Regions from separate parts of the Adlercreutzia sp. St.1H8 genome, predicted to be linked through region 2. Evidence: predicted binding sites of a transcription regulator. Region 2 holds the regulator's gene; the other holds the start of a gene.
The links. The regulator HrcA, encoded in region 2, represses chaperone genes, less so after heat shock. The targets are predictions, from matches to a motif close to TNTTAGCANNCNNNNNNNNNGNNTGCTAANA.
Positions count from the first base shown of each region.

Region 1: a site for HrcA is predicted at 3,327-3,357, ahead of AC6I0Y_RS02145 (co-chaperone GroES). Genes of this name have one in related genera too.

Region 1 is NZ_AP039376.1:615,398-621,683, forward strand. It holds gene AC6I0Y_RS02130 (sensor histidine kinase) at 44-1,291, shown strand; gene AC6I0Y_RS02135 (response regulator transcription factor) at 1,281-1,985, shown strand; gene AC6I0Y_RS02140 (IS481 family transposase) at 1,982-2,953, opposite strand; gene AC6I0Y_RS02145 (co-chaperone GroES) at 3,431-3,718, shown strand; gene groL (chaperonin GroEL) at 3,891-5,519, shown strand; gene AC6I0Y_RS02155 (hypothetical protein) at 5,881-6,276, opposite strand.
Region 2 is NZ_AP039376.1:1,325,303-1,331,588, forward strand. It holds gene AC6I0Y_RS05010 (hypothetical protein) at 1-361, shown strand, start outside; gene AC6I0Y_RS05015 (prenyltransferase) at 570-1,496, shown strand; gene hrcA (heat-inducible transcriptional repressor HrcA) at 3,214-4,227, shown strand; gene dnaJ (molecular chaperone DnaJ) at 4,266-5,405, shown strand; gene AC6I0Y_RS05030 (RsmE family RNA methyltransferase) at 5,590-6,286, shown strand, end outside.

The sequences.
Region 1 (6,286 bases), 710 kb from region 2:
CTGGCGTATGGCGCGCGTCCGTCCGCTCCGCTACCATGGGGTCATGACGAACCTCCTCATACACGACAAGCCCCAGACGCTCACCGACTGGCTCTTCGACCTGGTCATAGCCGCAGGCGCCTTTGGCTTCGGCTGCCTTCAGCTCACGGTGGCGGTCAACCTGCTCATTCCCGACGAGTCCCTGCGCCGCCTCATGGGCATCGACGCCATGGTTCCCACGCCGGCGGCCATCCTCGCGGTGGCGGTGACCACGCTGCCGCTCGTGCTGCGCCGGCGCTGCCCCTGGCCGACGCTGCTCATCGTGCTCACCGCCTGGGCCTTCTTCCAGTCGCAGATGGGCGCGGTGTCCATGTCGCTCATCGGCCCGCTCGTGGCCTCGTTCACCGTGGCCTACAGCTGCTCGCGGGCCGAGGCCGCCGTGGCCGGCATCGCATCGGCAGGCGTGATCGTGGTGGCGGCGAGCACCTCGTCGCTTCACGCGCTCGCCTCGCTCACCCTCGTGCAGAACATCGCCTTCATGGCCGCGGCCACCCTGGCCGGCTACGCCCTCCAGGTGCGCCAGGACTATCTGCGCGCCGCCGAGGAGCGCGCGCTTGCCGCCGAGCGCACGCGCGAGACCGAGGCCGAGCGGCGCGTGGAGGAGGAGCGCGTGCGCATCGCGCGCGAGGTGCACGACATCACGGCGCACTCGCTCTCGGCGGTAAGCATCCAGGCGGCTGCGGCCGAGCGGCTCATCGACCGCGATCCGGCTGCCGCAAAGGAGGCCATCTCTGTCGCACGCGGCACGGCCAAGGAGGCGCTTGAGGAGATTCGCGCCATGATCGGCGTGCTGCGCGCCGGTGACGGCGCGGCCGAGGTGCGGCCCACCGAGGGCACCGACCGCATGGCTGACCTGGTGGCCTACCTGGAGGGCGCCGGCGTCAAGGCGAGCCTCGCGCAGGAGGCCTACGATCGCGCGGCCGTGCCCGCCTTCGTGGACGTGGCGCTGTTTGGCATCGCGCGCGAGGCGGTCACGAACATCGTGCGCCACGCGGGCGCCACCCGCGCGGCCCTCTGCCTGGCCGTCGAGCCGGGCGCGGCTGTCCTGTTCGTGGACGACGACGGCCGTGGGGCGCCGAATCCCGGCGCCGGAGGCGCGGCTGGCGGCGGCCACGGCATCGAGGGCATGCGCGAGCGCGTCCGCCTGCTCGGCGGCTCCTTCGAGGCCGGCCCGCGCGTTGGCGGCGGCTTCCGCGTGCAGGCCCGCATCCCGCTCGACCCGACCCACGAAGGAGGTTCCCATGGAGCCTAGCAACGACATCCGCGTTTTGGTGGTGGATGACCAAGACCTCGTGCGCAGCGGCTTCAAGGCCATCCTCTCATCTTACGATGGGCTGCGCGTGGTGGGGGAGGCCCGCGACGGGGCCGAGGCCGTCCTGCGCGCCCAGGAGCTGCGGCCCGACGTGGTGCTCATGGACATCCGGATGCCGCAGAAAAGCGGCATCGAGGCCACGCGCGACATCACAGGCAACCCGCTGCTCGCCGGCACCCACGTGCTCGTGCTGACCACCTTCGACATCGACGAGTACGTCTTCGACGCGCTGGCGGCCGGCGCGAGCGGCTTTCTGCTCAAGGACGCCGACCCCGACGACATCGCCGCCGCCATTCGCGTGGTGGCCGCCGGCGACGCGCTCATCCAGCCGTCGGTGATGCGCCGCCTCGTGGAGACGTTCGTGGCCGCGCGCCCGCGCGCCGGCTGGGGCACGGGCGCGCGCGGCGATGCCCTGCGCGCGGCGCTTGCCACGCTCACCGACCGCGAGCGTGAGATCCTCATGCTGGCCGCACGGGGCCTCTCCAACGAGGAGATAGCGGCTGACCTGGTCATATCTCCGGCTACCGTCAAGACGCACCTGGCCCGCGTCATGGCCAAGACCGACGCTCACGACCGCGCCCAGCTGGTGGTGTTCGCCTACGAGAGCGGCCTCATCGCGCCGAGCGCCCGCTAGCTGTTGTGTGCCAATAGGTTGTTTACGCCGACGATGCGCGACATGGGCGGCAGGCCCCCGCAGGCGCTGTGCGGCCGGTTCCAATTATAGCGCTCCAGGAAGGCGGGGAGGGCGGCCGCCCTCCCCGCCTCGCTCTCCCACGCCCTGCCGTACTGCCACTCCTGGGCGAGCGTGCGGTTCATGCGCTCGACCTTGCCGTTCTGCCATGGGCTGAAGGGCTTGGTGAAGACGTGGCGGATCCTCCTCTCCTCCAGCAGGGAGTTGAAGTCACGGCTCCTGTATCCCGGGCCGTTGTCGGTCATCACGCGCTCGGCGCGCACCCCCATCCCCTCGAAGAAGCCCAGGCATCGCTCCATGAAGGCCCGGCACGTCCCCTTGCGCTCGTCGGGCAGCAGCTCGGCGTAGGCGACCCGGCTGAAGTCGTCGACGGCCACGTGCAGGCAGGCGCTGCCGGAGCCCCGGGCCGACCCGCACCCGCGGCCCCGGGCCCTGTGCCCGCCGCCGTCGGGGATGCGCGCCACCTTCTTGACGTCGACATGGAGCAGCTCGCCGGGCCCCTCGCGCTCGTAGCGGACGGGCGTGGCGGGCCCCCGTCGGCGGACCTCGCCGGTCACGCGGTCGACGTCTGCGAGCCGGGGCAGGCCGGAGCGCGCGACTATCCGGGCGCAGGTGCGGGCGGGCACGCCGGTCTCGGCGGCCAGCGCGAGCGGGGCGAGGAGCATCGACGACCGCGCCCGGACCACCCGCTCGACGTCCTCCGAGGGGGTTGCCCGCGCCAGGCGCCGCGGCCTGGACGAGCGGTCGGACATCGGCTCCCCGCGGGCGGCGCGGGCCAGCCACTTCGCGGCGGTCTGGCGGCTCACGCCCATCTCGCGGGCGGTCCGGGCCACGCCGAGGCCCGCTTTTACGCGGGAGACGAGGGTCTCCCGCCCCTTCGGGGTGAGCCTTGCGTTAGGATGCTGTGACATGGGAGGGCCCCCTTCGCCGTAAGCCTAGACAACTCACAGCATCGCGGAGTCCTCCCTATTTGTCACTATCGGAATGTAAACAACGTCTTGGCGCTAAACAGCTAGCGACCCGTCGGCGGCGCGGGCGGTTGGCCGGCTCTGCGACCGCGCCGCGGGCCCGGCTTCGCGGCGGGCGGGTCGCCCGGCGCCGCGGGGACCTGCGGGACGTGCTCTCGCCGTGCCTCGCGTCGCGGCGTTTCCGCCCCAGCGTCGGGCGGGCCGTCGCGAAGCCGCGTCTCCCCAAATATGGCGACCTTCTGAAATCTCAGTGCGTCTCGCTGAGATTTCCTTCTGCCGCTTGCATTCTCCTTTGCCACTGCTATGATAGGCCCTTGTTTAGCACTCGTTAAACAAGAGTGCTAGCACTCCTTAAATCGGAGTGGTTAAATGAAGCACTGGACACGCGCTCCGAACAGCATCTCGAAAGGAAGGCAGATCATGAATTTGAAGCCCCTGGGCGATCGCGTCATCATCAAGCAGGACGAGGCCGAGGTCACCACGGCGTCGGGCCTGTACCTGGCCCATGATGCCAAGGAGAAGCCGCAGACCGGCATCGTTCTGGCCGTCGGCGAGGGCAAGCTGGACAAGGACGGCAAGCACCTCCCCATGCCCGTCAAGGAGGGCGACAAGGTCATCTACGGCAAGTACGGCGGAACCGAGATCACGGTTGACGGCGAGGACGTGCTCATCCTCCGCGCCGACGACCTCTACGCCGTCATCGCCTAACCAGCCTGACGGCCTTTCGTGGCGGCCGCCTGCCCCCCCCCAAGCTCTTCGCCGGGTTCGCACGCAGCCGTAAGGTTGCTGAGCTCGCGCTGGCTCGGCCTTTCGGGGCCATGCGACTCACCACGAAAAGCCTGCCTCTCTTTATTGGAACCTATGAAAGGAAAGCTGAACCATGGCTAAGGAAATCAAGTTCGACTCCGACGCGCGCAGCGGCCTGGCCTCCGGCGTCAACAAGCTGGCCGCCGCCGTCAAGGTGACCCTCGGCCCCAAGGGCCGCTACGTGGCCCTCGAGAAGTCCTACGGCGCCCCCCTCATCACCAACGACGGCGTGACCGTCGCCAAGGAGGTCGACCTGGAGGATCCCATCGAGAACATGGGCGCCCAGCTCGTCCGCGAGGTCGCCGTCAAGACCAATGACGTCGCCGGCGACGGCACCACCACCGCCACGCTGCTGGCCGACGTCATCGTCAAGGAGGGCCTGAAGAACGTCACCGCCGGCGCTGACGCCCTCGGCATCCGCCGCGGCATCGAGAAGGCCACCGAGGTGGTCGTGGACGCCATCAAGGACGCCGCCACCCCCGTCTCCACCAAGGAGCAGATCGCCAACGTCGGCACCATCTCCGCCGGCGACGCGCAGATCGGCGAGAAGATCGCCGAGGCCATGGACGCCGTGGGCAAGGACGGCGCCATCTCCGTGGAGGAGTCCCAGACCTTCGGCCTGGAGATGGACATCGTCGAGGGCATGCAGTACGACCGCGGCTACATCTCCCCCTACATGGCCACCGACATGGAGAAGATGGAGGCGGTGCTCAAGGATCCCTTCATCCTGCTCACCGACCAGAAGGTCTCCAACATCCAGGACATGGTTCCGCTGCTGGAGGAGGTCATGAAGTCCGGCCGTCCGCTGTTCCTCGTCGCTGAGGACGTGGAGGGCGAGGCCCTGGCCACCATCCTGCTCAACAAGCTGCGCGGCACCTTCAACTGCGTGGCCGTCAAGGCTCCCGGCTTCGGCGACCGCCGCAAGCGCATCCTCGAGGACATGGCCGCCGTCACCGGCGCCCAGGTGGTGGACAAGGACTTCGGCATGACCATGGCCGACGCCACCATCGACATGCTCGGCACCGCCAAGACCGTCAAGGTGACCAAGGACACCATGCTCATCGTGGACGGCGCGGGCGACAAAAAGGCCATCGACGACCGCATCGCTCAGATCAAGGCCGAGCTGGAGCGCGTCGACTCCGACTTCGACCGCGAGAAGCTCCAGGAGCGCCTGGCCAAGCTCTCCGGCGGCGTGGCCGTGCTCAAGGTGGGCGCTGCCACCGAGTCCGAGCTCAAGGAGAAGAAGTCCCGCATCGAGGACGCCCTGCAGGCCACCCGCGCGGCCGTCGAGGAGGGCATCGTCGCCGGCGGCGGCGTGGCGCTCATCAACGCCATCCCCGCGCTGGAGGCGGTCGAGGGCGATGCTGAGGAGATGGTGGGCGTCGACATCATCCGCCGCGCCCTGGAGGCTCCGCTGCGCTGCATCGCCGAGAACGCCGGCTTCGAGGGCTCTGTCGAGGTCGCCGAGGTCAAGAAGGCGGCTGCCGGCTGGGGTCGCAACTACAAGACCGGCGAGCAGGGCGACATGATCGCCATGGGCGTCAACGACCCGGTGAAGGTCACCCGCACCGCGCTGCAGTCCGCGGCGTCCGTGGCCGGCCTCATCCTCATCACCGAGGCCACCATCAACGAGATCCCGGCCGAGGGCCCGGACCTGTCCGCCCTGGCCGGCGCCATGGGCGGTGGCGGCGGCATGTACTAGGCCGCGCGCCCGCACAACCCGCGTACGGTGCTCGGCCGTCGGTCGACGCCACACGCACCCCGCGCAAAGCGCCACCCGGCGCCGCGCGTGCAGCTAACTCGGAAGGAGGCGACCCCGTAGGGTCGCCTCCTTTGCGTTGGGGGGGTAGGGTGCTGAGGACAGGTGTCGCCTGCGACGGGCCGTTTGCTTTAGCGCACGAATGTTTCACGTGAAACACTCATGGTGGGGAAAGACGGGAGCTCGAGACGGGAGGCTCGCCTAGGCGGGTTCGCCGTGGGGCTCTTCGCCGTGGGGCTCTTCGCCGTGGGCGCTGCTTCTGGGCAGCGCTTCTGAGGCGGGCGCCTCTGGGCAGGTGCCCGCCTCAGAAGAGGGAGATGAAGAACGGCAGCCCGAACGCGGCGCCGATGGTGGCCACGATGACGACGGCGCCTATGCCCACGACCAGCTCCGGGACGATGCTCTTGCGTCGCTGGTCCTCCATCTCCACGGCGAAGTTCGCCTGCATCTGCCCGAAGTCCTCGGCCGTGATGGCGCCGGCGTCCAGCAGCTGCTTGCAGGCCAGCAGTCCCTCGGCCAGATTGCGGCTGCGCTGGATGCGCCGGTCGGGAAGCGCCGCCACGATGGCGAGGCCAAAGGCGCCCAGGAACAGCCCGACGAAGAAGAAGGTCGCATAGCCCTCGCCCTTGCGATCCGCGACATGCGCCGAGGCGAAGGCGAAGACGAAGAGCGAGAACAGGAGAATCAGGCAGACGATCACCACCAGGGTC
Region 2 (6,286 bases):
CATCGACGGCGTCGAGTTCATGAAGACCTACCTCGACGGCTTCGACTACAAGATCGACGAGGTGACCGTCGACGGCAACAAGGCTACCGCCAAGGTCACGCTGACCTGCAAGAGCTTCACCGCCTACAACTCTGCCGTGCAGCAGGCTGCCACCGACCTGGCCTCCGACACCGCCCGCCTGCAGGCCATGAGCAAGGACGAGCTGAACCAGCTGCTCGGCCAGACCGTGATGGACGCCCTGGCCGGCGTCGAGGTTGCCGAGACCGACCAGATCACCATCGGCTTCACCAAGAACGGCAACACCTGGACCCCGGATGCTGCCTCTGAGCAGGAGATCACCACGGCGATGCTGACCAACTAGGTCGCCTGGCTCGTTCCGCGTGCTTGGCGCCTGGCGCCTGTCGGAGGCGTTCCTCGCCTTCGATGTGCGACCGCGCTGCCTTTCGCTGAGCGGCCACGCCGTTCCCGCCAAGCGCACCCCGGCCGCCCCGCCTTCGCGGGGCGGCTTTTTTCTTCCCGGCCTTATACTGGCACCGTGCTCGTTTTCGATTCGCATCCGAGGTGACCCGATGACCCCTGCCGCACCCGGCGCCGCCCCCGCGCGCCGCTCGCTCACGCCCCGCATGGCCTGGCAGCTGGCCGCGCCCCACACCTGGCCGGCGGCCATCATGCCGGTGATGGTGGCCGCCGGCGCCACGACGGCCGTGAAGGGGGGCTTCTCGCCGCTCATGGCGGCGGTGCTGCTCGTCATCTGCATTCTCATGCAGGCGTCGGTGAACACGTTCAACGACTACTTCGACTACGTGAAGGGCGCCGACTCGGCCGAGGACAACGTGGAGGAGAGCGACGCGGTGCTCGTCTACAACGACGTGAGCCCGCGCGCGGCCCTTGCGCTGGCCATCGGCCTTCTGGTCGCCGCCTTCCTGCTCGGCACCTACGTCATCGCGCAGGCGGGGTGGATCCCGCTTGCCATTGCCGCCGGGGCCGCCGTGGTGGTGGTGCTCTACTCCGGCGGAAAGACCCCCATCTCCTACCTGCCCATCGGCGAGGTCGTGAGCGGCGTGGTGATGGGCGGGCTCATTCCGCTTGCCTGCTACCAGGTGCTCTCCGGCGAGTTCAGCTGGCTGGCGCTTGGCTGGGCCGTGCCCACCGTCATCGGCGTGGGGCTCATCATGCTGACGAACAACACCTGCGACATCGAGAAGGACGTCGAGGCGGGGCGCCGGACCTTGCCGGTGCTGCTCGGGCGCGAGCGCGCGCGGCGCCTCTACCACGGGCTGCTCTACGCGTGGGTGGCGGCCATCGCGCTCATCGTGGCTGTGTGGTTCCCGCGCGGACTCGTGGTGGTGCTGTTCATGGTGCCCGCCGCCTACCCGCTCGTGATGGGGATGCGCAAGAACCCCCTGACCCCGCCGGCGCGCGTTGGCGCCATGGGGCAGATCTGCGGCCTCAACGTAGCGCTTGGCGCCTTCTACGCCTGCGCGCTCATGCTGTAGCGGAACGCGGGCGGGTGCTTGCCCCCCCTCGGGCGGGGGGGCGCGGCCCCAGCGTGGCGCCCGCCGCCTTCTGCGCCTGCGCGCTCATGCTGTGGCGGCCCTGTCGCGGGGGGAGGTGCGCCGGGACGGGGCGGGTTGGGGCGTCCTGCTGAGCTGGAGGTCGCGATTCGGCGGGTGGGCGGCCTTTCTGCTGCGGCTGGGCGAGCTGCCGCTTCGCCTTCGTCGGTCGCGCCGCCGCGCTGCCCTGGGAGGCGGTTTGCGGTCGGGCGGAGCCGCGGCCCTGCCGCTTTTCGCTTCGGCTGCCTCGCCCCAGGCGTAGCCTCGTCTCGGTTGATCGGGTGATGCCTTGCGGGCGATCTGGCCGCTTGCCTTTCGGTCGCGCTGCGTTCTTTGTCGGGCGAATACGAGTTTCTGGCCAATTTCATTACGCTTTACGCTAACGGGACGCACTCTGGCTGTTATCGCCGCACAGAGGGTTGGCGTTTCCCCAGGTCGCAGTCGCCTGGCCACGCCAGCGTCTCTCGACGGGTGCGTAAAACGTGGCGAAATTGGCCAGAAACTCCGAGGATGGCGGCGAATCGCCGCGATGAGGCGCTCCGTTCGTCAACCGGTCGCCTCTGCTTGTCGCAGGTGGGTGCGTCGCCCGCCAGCCAGGCGATCCTGCCTGGCGCGGCCAGCCGGGTGGCGTCTTCGCAGTGGCTCGGTCGCCCTCGCCGGTGGTGGGGCCAGCTGCCTGCGTCCGGAGAGTCGATGGCCTCTCCACCGCGGACGCCTTGGGGGGGCAGCCGGTTGCCGTAGCTTCCCCGGGCGGCCCGTTTCGGGTACGTCCAGCGGGCGGTTGGGCCCATCGCGCCGAGATGTCCCTCCTGGTCGCTTGGGTGGCGATCAGTTTCAGGCGGCCCGAGGCCGGGTGGCGCCCGGATGGGACGGAGCCGGCTGGGCTGCCGCGGCAGAACCAGGACTCCCGCCCCGAGGCGGAGACCAGCTGCAGCTGGCCGTCTGGGGCGACCCGTCCGCCGCCTCGTGGGCGGCTTCTGCGCAGCGCCGCCCAGACGGCGCCTGGCGCCTGGCGTCCGGCGGACGGTGCGGGCGGTTGCCTTCGGGCGTCCCTTCGCCCGCCGTCGGCTTGCTGCGGGTTTCTGGCCAATTTCGGCGTGCTTTACGCTAAGAAGACGCCTTTAGGGTGCTGCGCCGCGTAGAGGGGTCGGCGTTTTCCCAGGTCGTAGCCGTGCTGTTTCGTTGGCGACTCCTCAGCGCTGCGTAAAGCGCGGCGAAATTGGCCAAAAACCCGTATGGTCCCCCGCGGGCCGCCGTTTCTCGGCGGCGCGTTGCCCGAGCGCGCTGGCTTCGTCGAGGTGATGGGGTGCCCATGCCGTCGGGGTGCGTTGTTTCTGCCAAAATTCGAGGATATGCGCTCGTTTCGCGTTCGAAATGGCGGCGCAGGTAAGTTATCCGTGGCTTTTTCCTGGGAAGATGACGGGCACTCTAGCGCGGATCCCTCTTGGCGCGATGGCGAGCGGCGCACACCCTCTATTCTTGACGGAAACGCGTGGCGAAACCTGCGCGCTTGGGCTGGCGGAGGGGTGACGGGCGCGCGCCGGGCACCCGCCCCCGGCTTCCTTTGTGGCGCTTACGTTGAAAGTTAGCACTCGCTGGCGTCGGCTGCTAGAATACTTCCTCGTGGATGTGAGAGAACGCTCGAAGGGAAGGAGGCCCCATGCTCTCAGACCGCCGTCAGCGCGTGCTGAGCGCCCTCATCGAGGAGTACGTGGCCCGTGCGCTGCCCGTGGGGTCGCGCACCCTTACCGAGCGCTACGCCCTCGGCGTAAGCCCCGCCACCGTGCGCAACGACCTCTCGGCGCTTGAGGACGCCGGCTACATCACCCAGCCCCATACCTCCGCTGGGCGCGTTCCCACCGACGCGGGCTACCGCGCCTTCGTCGATGACCTGCTCTCCGGCGGCCTGGCCTGGGAGGAGGCGCCGCACCAGGACGTGGTCGACCAGCTGCGCGCCACCGCCACCGAGCTCGATGCGCTCATGGAGCAGACCTCGGCGGCGCTCGCGCGGCTCACCGACTGCCTGTCGGTGGTGGTGGCCCCCTCGCTCATGGCCGCACGCATCCGCCAGGTGTCGCTCGTGTCGCTCTCCGACCACCGCGCGCTCATCGTGCTCGTGGCCGAGGACGGCCAGGTGGCCAACCGCCAGGTGTCCTTCGCCGACGCGGTCGCGCCCGATACGCTCGCCCGCATCCAGGAGCTGCTGAACCGCCTGCTCGCCGGCCGCTCGCTCGCCGAGGCCCGTGCCGCCGCCCACGAGGCGGTGCCCGAGGCGCTCGCCGACCCGCTCGTGCGCCTGGTGCTCGAGGAGGTGGCTGCCTGCGTCCAGGAGTCCGGTCTTGGGCGCGCGCACCGCGTGGGCGTGAGCTCGCTTCTGCGCAAGCCGGAGTTTGCCCAGGCCCAGGCCCTTGCGCCCATCATGTCGGCGCTTGAGGACGACACGGTGCTCCTCCACGTGTTCGACGACGCCCTTGACGGTTCGTGCGCGCCCTGCGCGGTGCGCATCGGGCGGGAGAACGGCGCAGAGGCACTGGCGGGCGTGTCGGTGGTGGCCAGCCCCTACGGCTGGGGCGACGGCGCCGGGGTGGTGGCCGTCATCGGCCCCACCCGCATGGACTACAGCTTGGTTATCCGCGCGGTTCGCGCCGCGCAGCGCGTGCTCTCGGACGAGTAGCTGGCGCGCGACCTACGAGGAAAGGAAAGACCGGTCCTATGGCCAAGGATTTGTACGAGATTCTCGGCGTCAGCCGTGACGCGTCGGAGAGCGACATCAAGAAGGCGTTCCGCCACAAGGCGCGCGAGCTGCATCCCGACGTGAACAAGGCGCCGGATGCCGAGGATCAGTTCAAGGAGCTCAACGAGGCCTACGACGTGCTCTCCGACGCGCAGAAGCGCGCCCAGTACGACCGCTTCGGCACCATCCCCGGCGCCGCTTCGGCAGGCGCGGGCGGCTACGGCGGCGGCTACGTGGACCTGGAGGACCTGTTCGGCGCCGGCTTCGGCGGCATGGGCGACATCTTCTCCACCTTCTTCGGCGGCGCGGCCGGCGGTGGACGCCAGGTGCGCAAGAACGGTCGCGACATGGGCGTGGGCCTGCGGCTCACTTTGGATGAGGTGGCAGCCGGCGTGAAGAAGGAGATCGTCTACGATCGCCTGGCGCCGTGCCCCGACTGCGACGGCACGGGCCTCGGCCCGGATGGCGAGGAAGTCACCTGCCCCGAGTGCAACGGCCAGGGCCGCGTGGTCACCGTGCAGCACACCTTCCTCGGCGACATGCAGTCGGCCACCACCTGCCCCCGCTGCCACGGCATGGGCACCACCATCGAGAACCCGTGCCCCGAGTGCGAGGGGCAGGGCCGCGTGCCCGACCGCCAGCGCGTCACCGTGGAGGTGCCCGCCGGGATCCGCGACGGCCAGCAGCTGCGGGTGAGCGAGTTCGGCGAGGCCGGCATCCAGGGCGCGCCGGCGGGCGATCTCATCGTCACCTGTCGCATCCAGCCCCATGAGTTCTTCGAGCGCGACGGGGACGATCTGCACGCCCGCGTGTCGGTGCCCATGGTCCAGGCGGCGCTCGGCGCCGAGGTGGAGATCGACGGCATCATGGCTGATGAGAAGGTGGAGGTGCGCATCCCCGAGGGGTGCCAGGCCGGCCAGGTCATCCGCGTGAAGGGCCACGGCATGCCGCGTCTGCGCAGCGATGCGCGTGGCGATCTGTTCGCCCACGTGGACGTCGTCATCCCCAAGAAGCTCTCCAAGCGCGAGCGCGAGCTGCTCGAGGAGCTGGCCGTTGAGATGGGGGAGGACGTGGCCGACAACCGCTCGTTCCTCCAGAAACTGCGCGACGCCATCTAGGCTGGCGCACAGCGCGCGGCGATGCCGGCGAGCAGCCTTTCGGGCCGGCGAGCGCGCTAAGGGCGCCCTGCCTCGCGCCTGCGAACCCGCGCCCCGATGCCCGCGTTGCGCATCGGGGCGCTTTTGTCCCACTACCGACCTGCCGCGGCGCCCTTACGCCAGCGGCCTGCGGAAAGAAGGCCCCATGTCCCTGCACCGGTTCTTCCTCGATGACCAGGTGATCGCTGCCGAGCCTGAGGCGGTGTTCCCGCTGCGCCTGGCGGAGGGCGACGCCCGCCATGCGCGCGTGCTGCGGCTTGCGCCGGGCGAGCACGTGGCCGTGGTGGACGCCGCGTACGACTACTTCGAGTGCGAGGTGGTGCGTTCCGACGGCGGGCAGCTGGAGGTGCGCGTGGCGCGGCGCCTCGACGCGCCGGAGGAGGGGCCGCAGGTGCTGCTCGTCCAGGGCCTGGCGAAGGGCGACAAGATGGACGAGGTGATTCGCCACGCCACCGAGCTCGGCGTGGCCGGGTTCCTGCCGCTTGCCTGCGCGCGCAGCGTGGTGAGGCTGGACGAGAGGAAGGCGCGCTCACGTGTGGAGCGCTGGCAGGCCGTGGCGAAGAGCGCGGCCATGCAGTCGGGTCAGCCGCGGGTGCCCGAGGTGTGCGCGCCGGTGACGCTGGCCGAGGCGGCTGCGGCGCTCGCGGGAGCGACGGCGGTGCTCGTGTGCTGGGAGGAGGCCCCCGGCACGGCACGGCTGGCCGATGCGCTGCACGGCGCCCTCGAGACGCTGCGGATGCCCGCCGCCGACGCGCGCGTGGCCGTGGTGGTGGGGCCCGAGGGCGGCCTGACCCCTGATGAGGTGGACGCGTTGCTGGCGTGCAACCCGCGCGCGAGACTGG